2 regions of the Sedimentibacter sp. B4 genome follow, and region 2 is predicted to be linked to the other one. Evidence: riboswitches for the same ligand, from Rfam matches in the RefSeq annotation. Region 2 holds a riboswitch; the other holds the start of a gene.
The links. Region 2 has a riboswitch for cobalamin ahead of cobT (nicotinate-nucleotide--dimethylbenzimidazole phosphoribosyltransferase). Riboswitches for the same ligand answer to the same signal wherever they lie in the genome.

Region 1: another riboswitch for cobalamin. It lies ahead of cbiD (cobalt-precorrin-5B (C(1))-methyltransferase CbiD); the one in region 2 lies ahead of cobT (nicotinate-nucleotide--dimethylbenzimidazole phosphoribosyltransferase).

The regions. Positions count from the first base shown of each region.
Region 1 is NZ_CANG01000029.1:16,963-24,644, reverse strand. Features, by position in the region: gene BN358_RS04895 (HD domain-containing phosphohydrolase) at 1-233, opposite strand, end outside; gene BN358_RS04890 (hypothetical protein) at 458-1,081, opposite strand; gene BN358_RS04885 (N-acetylmuramoyl-L-alanine amidase) at 1,250-1,966, opposite strand; cobalamin riboswitch at 2,070-2,240, shown strand; gene cbiD (cobalt-precorrin-5B (C(1))-methyltransferase CbiD) at 2,362-3,447, shown strand; gene cobM (precorrin-4 C(11)-methyltransferase) at 3,457-4,212, shown strand; gene cobK (precorrin-6A reductase) at 4,215-4,973, shown strand; gene BN358_RS22760 (hypothetical protein) at 4,975-5,238, shown strand; gene cbiT (precorrin-6Y C5,15-methyltransferase (decarboxylating) subunit CbiT) at 5,246-6,196, shown strand; gene BN358_RS04860 (cobyrinate a,c-diamide synthase) at 6,219-7,562, shown strand; gene cbiB (adenosylcobinamide-phosphate synthase CbiB) at 7,559-7,682, shown strand, end outside.
Region 2 is NZ_CANG01000038.1:63,490-71,171, reverse strand. Features, by position in the region: gene BN358_RS07530 (metallophosphoesterase) at 1-279, shown strand, start outside; gene BN358_RS07525 (hypothetical protein) at 298-1,302, shown strand; gene BN358_RS07520 (DNA-3-methyladenine glycosylase) at 1,384-2,040, shown strand; gene BN358_RS07515 (hypothetical protein) at 2,139-2,510, shown strand; cobalamin riboswitch at 2,664-2,838, shown strand; gene cobT (nicotinate-nucleotide--dimethylbenzimidazole phosphoribosyltransferase) at 2,929-4,041, shown strand; gene BN358_RS07505 (DUF4256 domain-containing protein) at 4,140-4,721, shown strand; gene ppsA (phosphoenolpyruvate synthase) at 5,083-7,682, shown strand, end outside.

The DNA.
Region 1 (7,682 bases), on a different contig from region 2:
GTGCTGACTGATATGGCACCTATTTTAGGCAACGGTATTAGAAATGTTTCTGCTACGGCTGATAATACGCAGAAAACCGTTAGCAAAGTATAATCTTCGATTGTATACATTTCAAAAAAATTAATCAATAACATTATAGCAATGGCTGCTAACAATGTTATGTATACATATAATTTTATATTAATTTTTTGTTTTTCTAGATTATTATTCATTGTACTTACACCATCTACCATTTTTTAACCTCTATATTTCTATATAATGAAGGGCTGACAAATGATCAATTAATTTTTATAGCCAGCTGATGCTTGCGCCTGCAGCCAATACCAAAGATACTAAAGAAGCTATTATAGGCATTAATTTTTTCATGGGAATCCTCCGACAGTCAGTCTCTGCTCAGTTCGCTATTAGAACAGGAAGGATCCGCTACGCTAGTTTTGAAATATTTTAGTCAGCCCGATCATTCTTTTATATACAAACAGATTTTTCTGTTTATAGCATTTAATGTTGCCTTTATTGTAGAATCAATTTTGTTTGTTGTAACTATGGAGGAACCGATGAGAACATTTTCCTTCCCGTGGTCTATTTGAGTTATTGCTGCTACCATTACGTCTTTGCCTGCAACTTTGGCAGTCTGTATGTCTTCTACAATGAAGCAGTCAAGGTCAATGGCTTTTTTTATAGAATCCAGTGTAGATAAAGCAGCAACCATGAGTGTGTTTTTTTCTGTTTTAATTCCTTCAGCTTGTCCTGTATATTCTTTTTCATCCCAGGAAAGCTTTGTGTTTATTTTTATTCTGTCAGAAGAAGTTTCATTTGTGTAACCGTCATACAACAGCCTGAAATCAGTGTTGATTGAAATGTTTTTATTGATTTGTGCAACACTTATAATTTTATAATCCACATCTAAATTAAAATGAGACAACAAAGCAGTTCTGATATCACGTGATATTTGCTTTGAATGTCTACTGCTGTCAGACAGCACATGTATTTCGCTTATATTGTTGTTTGCATCAGAAATAATTTTACACGACAAGACAGATTTTATATTGGCTAAAAAATACTCCACTTCATCAAAATTCATATTATTCCTCCAAATGTTATACTACACGCTTTCAGTATAATACACATTTCGCATATTTTCAACAATTTAATTAAGAAATTTTCATATTTTTATCAATATTATACAAAAAAAACACATCTTTTCGACAAAATGAAAAAATGTGTTTACTTTGTGTTTACTTAATGACTGTTAAATTTCATTGAAATATTTCATAAGTCCTGTATATATTGCCCAGGCTGTTTTTTCCTGGTATTCATCAGATACAAGATTTTGTTCTTCAGCTGGATTGGATAAAAATCCACATTCAATTAATAAAACAGTGTTTTTTGTATCATCCATTATTTTTATATCTTGTTTAATTTGTGGAACTCGCTGGTTTTCTGGATCAAGGATTGTTTTCAGACTGTCCTGTAAAATAAAGGCTGCTGTTTTTCCGTACTCATTGTTTTTTTGGTAAAAAACATGAGAACCGTAATATTGTTTTTGTGGAAATGCATTTAAATGTATGGAAACAACTATATCAGCATTTGAATTGTTTATGGTGCTCACTCTGTTTTTCAAATCTTCGTTTTTCTTATCTCTGATTGTATCTGATGCTGATGAATAAAGACCCGTATCATCATATCTTGTCATTTCAACTTCAAAACCGCTTCCTTCAAGAAATGTCATGAGTTTTTTAGATATTTCAAGATTAATGGGGGCTTCTCCTATATGAAGGCTTCCGCTTGCACCCTGATCGATGCCCCCGTGACCTGGATCTATGAGAATTTTTATTTTATCCAGTTTTTCACTTGTTCCGTTGATTGTTTCGCTGGTAATTCCTATATTTGAAAATAATATCAGCAAGGCTGTGATTATCAAAGCAATTGAAAATACTATATTTACTTTTTTAAATAATTCTTCCATATATCCTCCAAAACATTTTCTTATTTAAGATTATGAAGACTGAAAATTTATTATTACTATAATCTCATTTGACAATATGTATTTTTTAATATATAATGAGCTCAACTAAATATTAAAGTTTGGTAACTATAGTTTTAAAAGGGAAAACAGTAAAATCTGTTACAGCCCCCGCTACTGTGAAAGGTGATAAGGCTCAAAACCACTGTGATAAACGGGAAGGTGAGCTTTAGATGAACCGATAGTCAGGAGACCTGCCAAATTTTGATTTGAAGATTTTCGGGAGGATTATCTTAAATGTTAGAGTATATTTACTGCACATACATGTCTTCCAAGAAATTGGAAGATTTTTTATTTTGGAATAATTTAAACAAAGTATATAGTCTCAGGGTGATATTATGAGGGATTATATTATAAAAGACGGTAAAAAATTAAGGTGCGGATATACAACCGGAACATGTGCAGCAGCTGCTTCATCTGCTGCGGCAATTATGCTTCTCACAGGGAAGACAGTTGACAATGTGCAAGTGAGATTGCCCTTAGGAGAAACAATTTTCATGGACATAAAAAATCCATGTTTTGATGTTCAAGGGGTAAGCTGCAGCGTCACGAAAGACAGCGGCGATGATCCGGATATAACTGACGGCATTGAAATTTATGCTAAAGTGAGCCTTGATGACACAGGAAAAATAAATATTTATGGGGGGCAGGGAGTAGGAAGGGTTACTCAAAAGGGACTTGACTGCCAAGTTGGCGAGGCAGCCATAAATTCTGTTCCTAGAAAAATGATAACTGAAAATCTTAAGAGAATTTCAAACGAGTACAAGTACAGGGGAGGAATGAGCGTAACAGTATACGTTCCGGAAGGTGAAGAAAAAGCCTTGAAAACATTCAATCCTCAGCTTGGAATAATTGGAGGCATATCCATACTTGGAACAACAGGAATAGTTGAACCCATGAGTGAGAAAGCTCTTGTTGACAGTTTGAAAATAGAGATGAAAGTAATAAGAGAAAAGGGCTATCTAAGACTTCTTGCTTTTCCTGGAAATTACGCTGAGAAATTTATAGACAGCACTTTGGGAATACGAGGAGAAAACAGTCTTAAGTTCAGCAATTACTTAGGAGAGGTGCTGGATTTTTCTGTGGAGCTTGGTTTCAAGGAAGTTCTCATTGTAGGGCACATAGGCAAGATGGTTAAGGTAGCCGGAGGAATGCTCAATACACATTCTCATAACGGTGATTTCAGGATGGAAGTTATTGCATGTTACGCAGCCTTGTACGGTGCAGGAAGCTCTGCAATAAATGAAATTTTATCAAGCGCCACAACAGAACATGCTTTATCAATACTTGAAAGAGAAAATATAGAAAAGCTTGTATTGCAGAAAATAAGCGAAAAAGCTGAATATTACATAAATAAGCGTGTAAACAACACCGTTAAAACAAAACTCATAATTTATTCAAACGACAAAGGCATATTAAATTAAGGAGAAATCATGGTACATTTTGTTGGAGCAGGCCCTGGAGCCGCAGATTTAATTACATTAAAGGGGCACAATTTATTGCAGAGAGCAGATGTAGTAATATATGCAGGCTCACTGGTAAATCCTGAACTTTTAAAATACACAAGGGATAATTGCCAGATTTATAACAGTGCAAACATGACTCTTGAAGAAGTAATAGATGTTATAAAGACCGCTGAAAAAGAAAATAAAGACACTGTGAGGCTTCACACCGGAGATCCAAGCATTTATGGGGCAATACGAGAACAAATTGATATTTTAAAAGAGCTTCATATTGAATTTGAAGTTGTTCCGGGAGTAAGTTCGTTTTTTGGAGCAGCAGCTTCTTTAAATGCTGAATACACTCTTCCGGATGTAAGTCAGACCGTTATTATTACCCGTATGGAGGGTAGGACTCCAGTGCCGGATAGAGAAAAAATAAGGTCACTGGCTTCCCATAAATCAACCATGGTTTTGTTCCTGAGCTCAGGACTTTCTGAAAAGCTTTCGGACGAACTGATTATGGGCGGATATGAACCCAGTACGCCAGTTGCAGTTGTTTACAAAGCAACATGGCCTGATGAAAAAATATTTCATGCTACCGTTGCAACTCTTCCTGAAATTATGAAAACAAACAACATAACGAAGACAGCCCTTATTCTTGTTGGAAACTTCTTGGGAAATGACTACAAAAGAAGTGAATTGTACAATCCTTCTTTTACACATGAATTCAGAAAGGCAGAAAATTAGAGATGAATATCTGTATTTTCGGAGGAACCACAGAAGGAAGAAAACTTGCAGAATTTTTGTCTGAAAACAACATAAAGACAGACTTATTCATTGCAACAGAGTACGGGCAGCAGTTTTTGAAAAATATAAATAACATTTCTGTATATCAAAAGCGCATTGATGAAAAAGAAATGGTAAATCTTTTTCTTGAAAAAAAATATGACTGGGTGGTGGATGCAACTCATCCATTTGCACGGCTTGTATCTCACAATATTGTGAAGGCAACACTTGTAAGCGGCACAAGATATATGAGAGTAATAAGAAATTCAATTGAAAACAAAGACTGCATTTATTTTCAGTCTTTCTCGGAATGCATTGATTATCTTAAAAATAAAGAAGGAAACATTTTGCTTGCTACCGGCAGCAAGGATCTTGACAAGTTCACGGCAGTTGAAAATTATAGTGAAAGAATTTATGTGAGGATTCTTCCTATGGAAAGTTCACTTAAAAGATGCATTGAGCTTGGATATGAGAACAAAAATATAATATGCATGCAGGGACCATTCAGCACGGAACTTAATGCTGCAATGATAAAAAGCACAAATGCAAAGTTCCTTGTAACAAAGGAAAGCTCAGATTCCGGAGGATTTGACGAAAAGGTTCAGTCATGTGTGAACACGGGAGCAAAATGCCTTGTAATAAGGAAGCAATATGAAGACGGATTAACACTGGATGAAATAATGAACTTTTTTAAAAAAACGATCATGGAACAGGCAGGCTAACATGAAAAAATTAAATATTGTTGGATTAGGTATTGGCAGCAACAATTACATTCATTCCGCAGCAAAGGGAGCAATTGAAGAAGCAGACTGCCTCATAGGCGCCAGGAGAATGCTTGAAAGCTTTGAGTTTTTACATAAAGAAATGTTTGAAAGCATATGCACTCAGGATATTATAGATTATATAAAACATTCAAAGTGCAGAGTTTTCAGTTTGCTTGTGTCTGGAGATTCAGGATTTTACAGTTTGTCAAAAAAAATAAACTGAAAATCTTCTGAAAGGCCATGAAGTAACAGTTGAAAATATTCCTTCAATCAGTTCCATGCAGTATTTGTGTTCTAAATTAAATATTTCATGGGACGATGTTAAGCATCAAAGCGCTCACGGAAGAGACATTAACATTGCAGCTGCTGTAATGTTCAGCAAAAAAACATTCTTTTTAACTGGTGGAGAATTTGGTCCCGGTGAAATATGCAAAGTTCTTTGCACTAAAGGATTGGGTCATGTAAATGTCACTGTAGGTGAAAATTTATCATACCCAAACGAAAAAATCATTACAGATACAGCATTCAATTTATCCCTGATGAATTTTGACAGCCTTAGTGCAATGTTGGTAGAAAACCGTGAAGCTCTTGATATAAACATTGGAATGCGAAGCATAGGGGATGATGAGTTTATAACAGGAAATATTCCCATGACCAAAAGCGAAGTAAGAACTATATCCATAGGAAAGCTTAACATAAAAAACAGTTCAACAGTCTATGATATTGGCGCAGGAACAGGCTCCGTTTCAATTGAAACTGCTCTTAAGCTCAGCTTTGGTCAGCTTTATGCCATTGAAAAAAATGAAGAAGCCATAAGTTTAATTAAAAAAAACAAAGAAAAATTCAAAGCATACAACATAGATATAGTAAAGGGACTGGCTCCTGACTGTCTTGAAAATCTTCCAAGCCCTGACTGTGTGTTCATAGGGGGAAGCGGAGGAAATCTTGAAAAAATAATCTGTGAAGTTTTGAAAAAAAATAAAACTGCAAATGTTGTTATAAATGCCATAGCCCTTGAAAGCGTCAATGAAGCCATAAGGTGCATGGAAAAGTTCAAATTTGAACATGTTGAAATAACAAACGCATGGATTTCAAAATCAAAAAAAATAGGATCATACAACATGATGATGGGACAAAACCCCATTTATATTATAAGCGGTAAGGGAAGTGGTTTAAATTAAAACAATCAAGGCACCGAGAATAATGATAGCTGCAGCAGGCAGCGGCAGCGGAAAAACAACAGTCACAACGGCTCTTCTTAAGGCATTTTTGCTTGAAGGCAAAAATGTTGCAGCCTACAAGTGCGGCCCTGACTACATAGACCCCATGTTTCACAGCGAGGTTATAAAAATTCCTTCAAGAAACATTGACACATTTATACTTGGAGAAAACAACGTCAAATATGTAGTTGGAAAGAACAGCCTTAGCATGGATATATCGGTTGTAGAAGGAGTAATGGGATATTACGACGGTACAGGAATAGGAACTAATGGCAGCTCATATGAAATTGCAAGACTGCTCGGTTGTCCTGTTGTGTTGGTTTTAAACTGTGAAGGAATGGCAGTATCTGTTTGTGCAGTAATTGAAGGATTTAAAAACTTCAGGGAAGAAAGCAACATCAAGGGCGTCATACTCAACAACATTTCCGAAGGGATGTACCGGTATTACAAAAATATTATTGAAACAAACATACAAGTGAAGGTTTATGGCTATATGAACCGTCTTGAAGACTGCAAACTTGAAAGCAGGCACCTTGGACTTGTCACTGCACAGGAAATAGGAAATTTACAGTCCATAGTAAACACTCTCGGAGAAAATGCTTCAAGAACAATTGACATTAAAGGATTAAATGAACTTGCACTAACTGCTCCTGTTATTGAATATGAAGACCCTGCAATAGAAAAAAAGGACGAAGTAAATATTGGCATTGCATATGACAAATCATTTTGCTTTTATTACAGGGACAGTCTTGAAGTTCTGGAAAAAATGGGAGCAAATTTAATATATTTCAGTCCAATGTCTGATAAAAAACTTCCGGACAATTTAAGCGGTCTGATTTTTGGAGGTGGTTATCCTGAACTTTACATGGATGATCTTTCAAATAACAAGTCAATGCTTGAAGACATAAAAGAAAAAATTAGTTCAGGTATTCCAACATTTGCAGAGTGCGGAGGCTACATGTATCTTCTTGACAGTTTTAAAGAAGACGGCAATGAATATGAACTTGCAGGAGTTTGTGAAGGTCAAAGCTACATGACAAACAGGCTGAACAATTTCGGCTACGTTACGTTAACTGCAGAAAAGGACAATCTTATGTGCAAAAAAGGCGAGAAAATAAACGGACATGAATTTCATTACAGCACAAGCACTAATCTTGGGGATGCATTTACAGCAACAAAGCCTGAATCGGAAAAAACATGGAAGTGCATAGTTGCTGACGACACAAAATTCATGGGATATCCTCATCTGCACTTTCTTGGAAATATTGATTTTGCAAGAAATTTCATGGATACGGCAATAAGTTACCAAAAGGGGCACATAAAATGATACCGTTGATTTTAGGTTATACACTTGACTTGTTAGTAGGAGATCCACAGGGTTTTCCTCATCCCATAAGGCTCATAGGGAAGATGATAGAAAATGTTGAAGTGGTTTTAAGAAAAAAAT
Region 2 (7,682 bases):
ACTAATATAGGAATAATTCTCAAGGATGGTATCTTGACTATAGATGGTTGCACCTTCTCTGTCAGTCATTATTATAAGGAAAATTTAAATGATGTGGATTTTAATCTTTACGGACACAGCTTTGAACCTAGTCATTATAAAAAAGGTGCAACTGTAGGTCTCAATGGAATATTGAACATCAATATAATCGATTTGTCTAATAAAAGGGTGTTTCAGTTAGATTATCCTTCAGGTACAGATACATCAAGAGGAATGAAATTAAAAAGGATTGGTTTATAGCAGAAAGGGGAGATATTCATGCTGTTATTTAGGATGGGACCGAGGTATTTGTTTATTAGAACAGAAAATATTGATGAAATCACAAGATTTTTAGAGTCAAAACTGAGTGGTGAAGAAACAGATTTCCAAAAAGGGTTTGAGAATGCAACCGAAAATTGTACTTTATGTTTCATAACAGATATAAATATTGAAAAAACCTGTATAGAGGATGCCAAAAAAATTGTGCTGATTCGCGATGTTGCTTCGGTAATATTATCTACAATTATTAACAGTCATGCATGTAATCTTTTACAAAAGATCGACATGGGTCCTTCATCAATAGTTATGCGTATAGCTGGCAATGAACAAAAATTAATTGATCAACTAAAGATTGTTTTTGATGGTAAGGAGGTTGATTGGATAGACGGCATTAGGATAGGAGAAAAAGATGATACTATCTTAGCTTTTACCAATAAGTCAATCAGCGATACAATTTCGTCATCTGATTTCCTGAATACAAAACTTTTAATTCCGCATCCGATCACTGAAGTTCATGGAAGACTGAGGGTAGAAGGACTGAGGTATATTACTCAAAACTTAAATGACAGTCAGTGGTATGAGCTTAGAATTAATATATATGATTCTTATGGAAAATATAAGGAACACTATGACAGACTCATGTTTATAATGTCTAAACTGGAAATAGGGATGATTTTAGGAGAAAGCTGGACTAAGGACCATGCTGTGCTTCTGTACTCAGTCTTGACATATCAGGTGAGGTTGTTTACATTTTTAACCCCGCAGGAAATTAAAATGATTTTAATGGCGCTGGAATATTCAGTTGATGGTAAGAGGTTGGTTGATTTTGACGTATACTATAATAATCATAAATTATACTGGTATGATGTTATTAAAACTAAGGGAAGAAAAAGTAAGCCGGAAGAAGCAAAAGCATGCAGACAAAATTTGTATCAAAAGCTTAAGCCAGAGTATATTGAGACTTTAGAGCTTATGGAAAAATCCATTATTCAAAATTCAAAATAGTCATAGGGAGTCATAAGGGACGGTTCTAAATGGACAGAGAGAACCGTCCCCTATGACCGCTGGAAGCAAGGAGGTGAAGTTTTGTATTTTGAGTACGACAACAAGGAAATTGAATTCTTAAAAAGCCGTGACAAACTGCTTGGGGCGGCAATTGATCAGATTGGACATATATACAGGGCAGTTGACAATGACATGTTTTCGTCCATAGTTCATCACATTATCGGCCAACAAATATCCACCCGGGCCCAAGTGACCATATGGCAGAGGCTAAGAGATAGAATTGGAGATATCAATGCTGACAATATTTATTTTCTTGAATTAAATGAACTGCAAAAACTTGGTATGACGTTCAAAAAAGCAGAGTATATCAAAGACTTTGCAGATAAGGTAAGAAATAAAGAGTTTGACGTTAATACGCTTAATGATCTGTCAGATGAAGAGATTATCAAAAAACTTTCCTCTTTGAAAGGTATTGGTGTATGGACTGCTGAAATGATTATGATATTTTGTTTACAGCGTCCTGATGTAGTGAGCTTTGGAGACCTGGCAATTCACCGTGGTATGCGGATGCTTTATCATCACAGAAACATTGACAGAAAAAAGTTTGAGAAGTACAAAAAACGCTATTCGCCTTACGGTACAGTGGCAAGTCTTTATCTCTGGGCAATTGCAGGAGGTGCAATACCACAAATGCTGGATTATGCACCAAAAAAGAAAAAAGAGTTGGCAAGGAAATAACGAGTGGAACAAATGGCAGGCTTGTAGGTATGAAGGTGGTATCCACATGAAAATGGCTCTTCTGGAGCTTGAAAATAGTATTTTTAAAGGAGAATTTTATGGATGGTTTCACAAAAGAGGAGCTGGAAAAAGCTATTCCAACAATTGCCTCTATGATTAGGAGGTCCGAGAAAGTACAGCCTAAATTTAAAGAAGGTACTCCTCAGGCAACTCTTACCAGGAATAGGGTTAAAGCTCTATACATATCATCGTCATTAATATCAAGAGAGTTAGGTGATTCTTTAGAAGATAATTTCTCCAAAGAAGATTTAGAAAAAGCAATTCCACCTATAACCTCAACAATCAGCAAGTGCGAAAAAGCACAGGAAAAGTTAAAAGAAGGTACTCCTCAATTGTCACTTACGAAGAATATGATAAAGTCACTGTATATATCATTATCATTGATAACAAAGGAATTAATCAAACCCTAAATGCTGTCCATTATGTCCTCTCAATCCTCATTGTTCAATGAGGATAATATATATATTAGTTTACTAATGTCTATATTACATAAAAATAAATTGTAAAATTCTATGATCTAATATTTGTTTGACTTGGTGCAAATTTTATATTAAAATTGAATTAATTAAATATCAATCTCAGGTGCCCATTAGGGAGAATAGGGAAGACGGTGAGAGTCCGTTACGTACCCAACACTGTGAAGATGAGTCCTTTGCCGTACCACTGGCATATGCCGGGAAGGGGCAAAAGGATGCTTGAGTCTGAGTCAGGAGACCTGCCTGGGAAGAAAAAGTCTTTCATTTACTGAAAGCATCGTGATGACGGAAAAGTCCCGACCATATATTATTATGGCGGGACTTTATTTTTTTATTAATTGGAGGAGTAAAAATGAACAATGGATTTTGCAAACATTTAAACATTAAGAACATGAGTGAAAAAGAACTGGAGCTGAGACTAAATGAAATCATATCAGGTATTAAAAAGACTGATTTTAACTCAGCTAAAGAAATGCAGGAGAGACTTGATGGTAAGATAAAACCTACCAGGAGTCTTGGAGTGCTTGAGGACATTGCTGTTCAGCTGGCAGGAATACAACGAACTGCATATCCTGAAATTAAGGGAAAGGCAGTTCTATTAATGGCCGGAGACCATGGTGTTGTAAAGGAAGGGGTTAGCGCAGCTCCACAGGAAATAACTGCACAATTGTTCAACAGTTACTTAAGTGGAGGCGGTGGAATCAATGTGTTGACTAATCATGCAGGAGCAGACCTTGTATGTACCGATTTAGGTATATCTCGTCCTATTAATCCACCAGAACTTATGGCTAACCGCATAAAAAACGGAACAGATAATATTGCAGAAGGCCCAGCCATGACAAGAGAAGAAGCTCTTAGAAGCTTATTGACTGGTGCTATGGTTGCATCAAATGTAATTGAGTCTGGAAAAAACATTTTAGCAACAGGAGAAGTTGGAATCGGAAATACAACTCCAAGTGCAGCTTTAATTACAGTTTTCACAGGCTGCAGTGTTGAAGAAGCTACAGGCAGCGGAACAGGTTTGAAAAATGATGCTCTAAAACATAAACATGTGATAATAAAAAAAGCGATTAATATAAATAATCCTAATCCTGATGACCCAATAGATGTATTGTCTAAAATAGGCGGATTAGAAATTGCTGCAATGGCAGGTGCAATTTTAGAAGCAGCAAAACAAGAAGTACCAACAATATTAGATGGCATCATTTCTTCTGCAGCAGCTCTTGTAGCTGCAAAACTAAATCCTTTTTCCATTGAATATATGATATCTTCTCATTCTTCAGAAGAAAAAGGTGAATTAATAGCTTTAAAACACATTGGTATTGAGCCAAGATTATTTTTAAACATGAGATTAGGAGAAGGCACAGGTGCAGCACTTATGTTTCCAATGGTTGAAGCAGCTTTGAAAATTGCTGATGAAATGGCTACATTTGAAACTTCGGGTGTAAGTACAGGAGATTTTTAACTCTTATAAAGGTGTGGTGATTTCTAATGTATTTATTGGGTATAATCAGTATATGAAGATATAACTTAATAAATTTAAATTAATGAGGAGAAATCGGCATGACAAATATAGATAAAGTCAGCAATAAAATAAAATTGTCACCGGAACAGCACCAAGAACTGCTAAGCACATTAAAAGTGCGTTTTGAAAAAAATATGAAACGCCATAGGAGTATTGAATGGTCAAAGGTGCAAGAAAAACTTGAAATTTATTCTGAAAATCTCTGGTCACTTTATGAAATGGAAAGAACCGGCGGTGAACCGGATGTAGTTGGTCATGATAAAAATACGGATGAATACATTTTTTATGATTGCTCAGCAGAAAGCCCAAAAGGCCGCAGAAGTATATGTTACGACCGTGAGGCACTTGAGTCAAGGAAAGAACATAAACCTGAAAATAATGCTGTTGATATGGCTGATGATATGGGTATTGAGTTGTTAACTGAGGAACAATACAGGGAGTTGCAGAAACTTGGCAGTTTTGATGTTAAGACGTCAAGCTGGATCAGAACACCTGAAAATATCAGGAAACTCGGTGGAGCATTGTTTTGTGATCGCCGCTATGACACTGTTTTTGTGTATCACAATGGAGCAGAATCTTACTATGGTGTCAGAGGCTTTCGTGGCTCACTAAGGGTATAAATAAGTCATAGGGAAGTCATAGGGGACGGTTCTCAGTGACCAATTAAAAATCTAATTTTCTTTAGTAAAATACCATTAAATATTTATTGAAAATATTAATGGTATTTTTTTATGTCTAGAACTCGCAACATTTCGTACATAATTTTTAATTATCTCCACTTTAATTATAACATATAAAAAAATATAAGTGTAGTCTGTTTGTTATTTTTTGATAATGCTATAATGGGGATTATTGCAGAAGCAAGAGGCAATAATACAATGAATAGCTAGTAAAATTAGTGTTAAAAAATATTCAATACTCTAATATAGTTTTATGGAGGACAATCAAAATATCAATAGTAAGGCCAAAGGAGGTAGTCATATGAGTTCATATGTTCTTGGGTTTAAGGATATTGACAAAACAAAAATCATGTCTGTTGGTGGTAAGGGAGCAAACCTTGGGGAACTATCCAGGACTGAAGGCATACGCGTGCCAGAGGGTTTTTGTGTTTCTACTGATGCATTTAAAAGAATCATTGGAGAAACGCCGTCTATTAAGGAACTGCTTGATCGGTTATCGCTTCTAAAATTAGAAGACAGGGATAAAATCAATAAAATCAGTGCTGAGATTCGAAGGCTCATAGAAGATGCAGTCATCCCAGAAGAAATTGAAGAAGAAATCACCAGCGTTCTCTTAAGTTTTGGAGAAGAAAATGCATATGCAGTACGTTCAAGCGCAACGGCAGAGGATTTGCCCACAGCTTCCTTTGCAGGCCAGCAGAACACGTATCTTAACATTATGGGAAAGGATTCAATCATAAAGCATATCAGCATATGCTGGGCCTCTCTGTTTACTAAGAGAGCAGTAATTTATCGCATTCAAAATGGCTTCGACCACAGCAAAGTCTATTTGTCTGTGGTTGTTCAGAAGATGGTATTCCCACAGGCTGCAGGAATTTTGTTTACAGCTGATCCTGTTACCTCTAACAGAAAGATTTTATCCATTGATGCCAGCTTCGGACTTGGTGAAGCCTTAGTCTCCGGGATAGTTAATGCTGACAACTACAAGGTACAAGACGGAAAGATTATCAATAAGAATATATCAAACAAGAAAATGGCTGTTTATTCCTCAAAGGATGGTGGTATTTTTGTACAGGAGATTTTGCCTGAGCAGCAGAACAAGCAAGCACTGACAGATGATCAGATATTGCAGCTTGAAAATATTGGCAGGATGATTGAAGAACATTTTGCTTACCCTCAGGACATTGAATGGTGTTTGGCTGATGAAACATTTTACATTGTTCAGAGCCGACCGATCACAACCTTGTATCCCATCCCGGAAGCAAAGACTAAGGAAAAACATGTATACCTATCTGTCGGTCATCAGCAAATGATGACAGATCCTTTGAAGCCCTTGGGAATATCTTTGTTTTGTTTAACATCTTTTGGACCCAGGTATAAAGCCGGTGGAAGGCTGTTCGTTGATGTTACTCAGATTCTGGCTTCACCTGATACCAGAGATGCTTTATTAAACAGCATGGGTCAACACGATCCTCTTATGAAAGATGCACTTATGACCATAATAAAGCAAGACTTTATAAAGTCTCTAACAGATGAAAAGAAAGAGCTGAGTTCTGTTAATAACAATAAAGACAGATTGCCGGAAGATTTTCACTCGAAAGTTGATGATCCGAAAATTGTACAGGAGTTGATAATAAGCAGTCAATCATCTTTAAAAGAATTGAAACAAAACATCCAAAATAAATCAGGTGTGGAATTAATTGATTTCATTCTGGAAGATATACAAAAATTAAAGAAAATTATATTTGACCCCCAAAGTTCAGCTGTGCTAATGACTGCATTAGATGCTTTAACATGGATCAATGAAAAAATGTATGATTGGCTAGGTGAAAAAAACACAGCTGACATTCTTTCTCAATCTGTACCCAACAACATAACTGCAGAAATGGGTTTGTCTATATTGGATGTTGCAGATGTAATTCGTCCGTATCCGGAAATAATTGATTATTTACAGCGTAATAAAGATGATGAATTTTTGGAGAAAATTGTTAAATTTAATGGAGGTCAGAAAGTAAGAGATGCTATTTATGATTTTATTATCAAGTACGGAATGAGGTGTGCTGGAGAAATTGATATTACTAATACCCGTTGGAACGAAAATCCAGCATCACTGATTCCAATGATTTTAAATAACATCAAAAACTTTGAGCCTGATGAAAGCAAGAAAAAATTCGAAAATGGGAGACAGGAGGCTCTTAATAAAGAACAGGAATTATTAGATAAATTGAAGCAATTGCCGGATGGCGTACAAAAAGTCAAAGAAACAAGAAGAGTGATTGGCATACTAAGAAATTTCACAGGATATAGGGAATATCCAAAATACAGCATAGTCAGCCGTTACTTTGTCTACAAGCAGGCTTTAATGAAAGAAGCTGAACAACTGGTGATAATCGGTGTTATTAATGAAAAAGAAGACATATATTATCTCACTATTGAAGAACTTCGCGAAGTTGTGGGCACAAACAAACTGGATTACCAAATTATTATAAACAGAAAAGAAGAGTACAAATTATATGAAAAATTAACTCCTCCCCGAGTTATAACCTCCGATGGTGAAATAGTTACCGGTGAATATAAACGGGAAAATATTCCGGATAATGCTATTGTAGGTCTATCGGTTTCTTCCGGAGTTATAGAGGGAAGAGCACGTGTTATTTTAAATATGGAAGATGCAAATCTGGAAGCAGGAGATATATTAGTTACCAAATTTACTGATCCTAGCTGGACACCGTTATTTGTATCCGTAAAGGGCTTGGTTACCGAAGTTGGCGGACTTATGACCCATGGAGCAGTTATAGCACGAGAGTATGGATTGCCGGCAGTTGTGGGAGTAGAAAATGCAACCAAACTCATAAAAGATGGACAGCACATTCGCGTAAACGGAACAGAAGGATATATTGA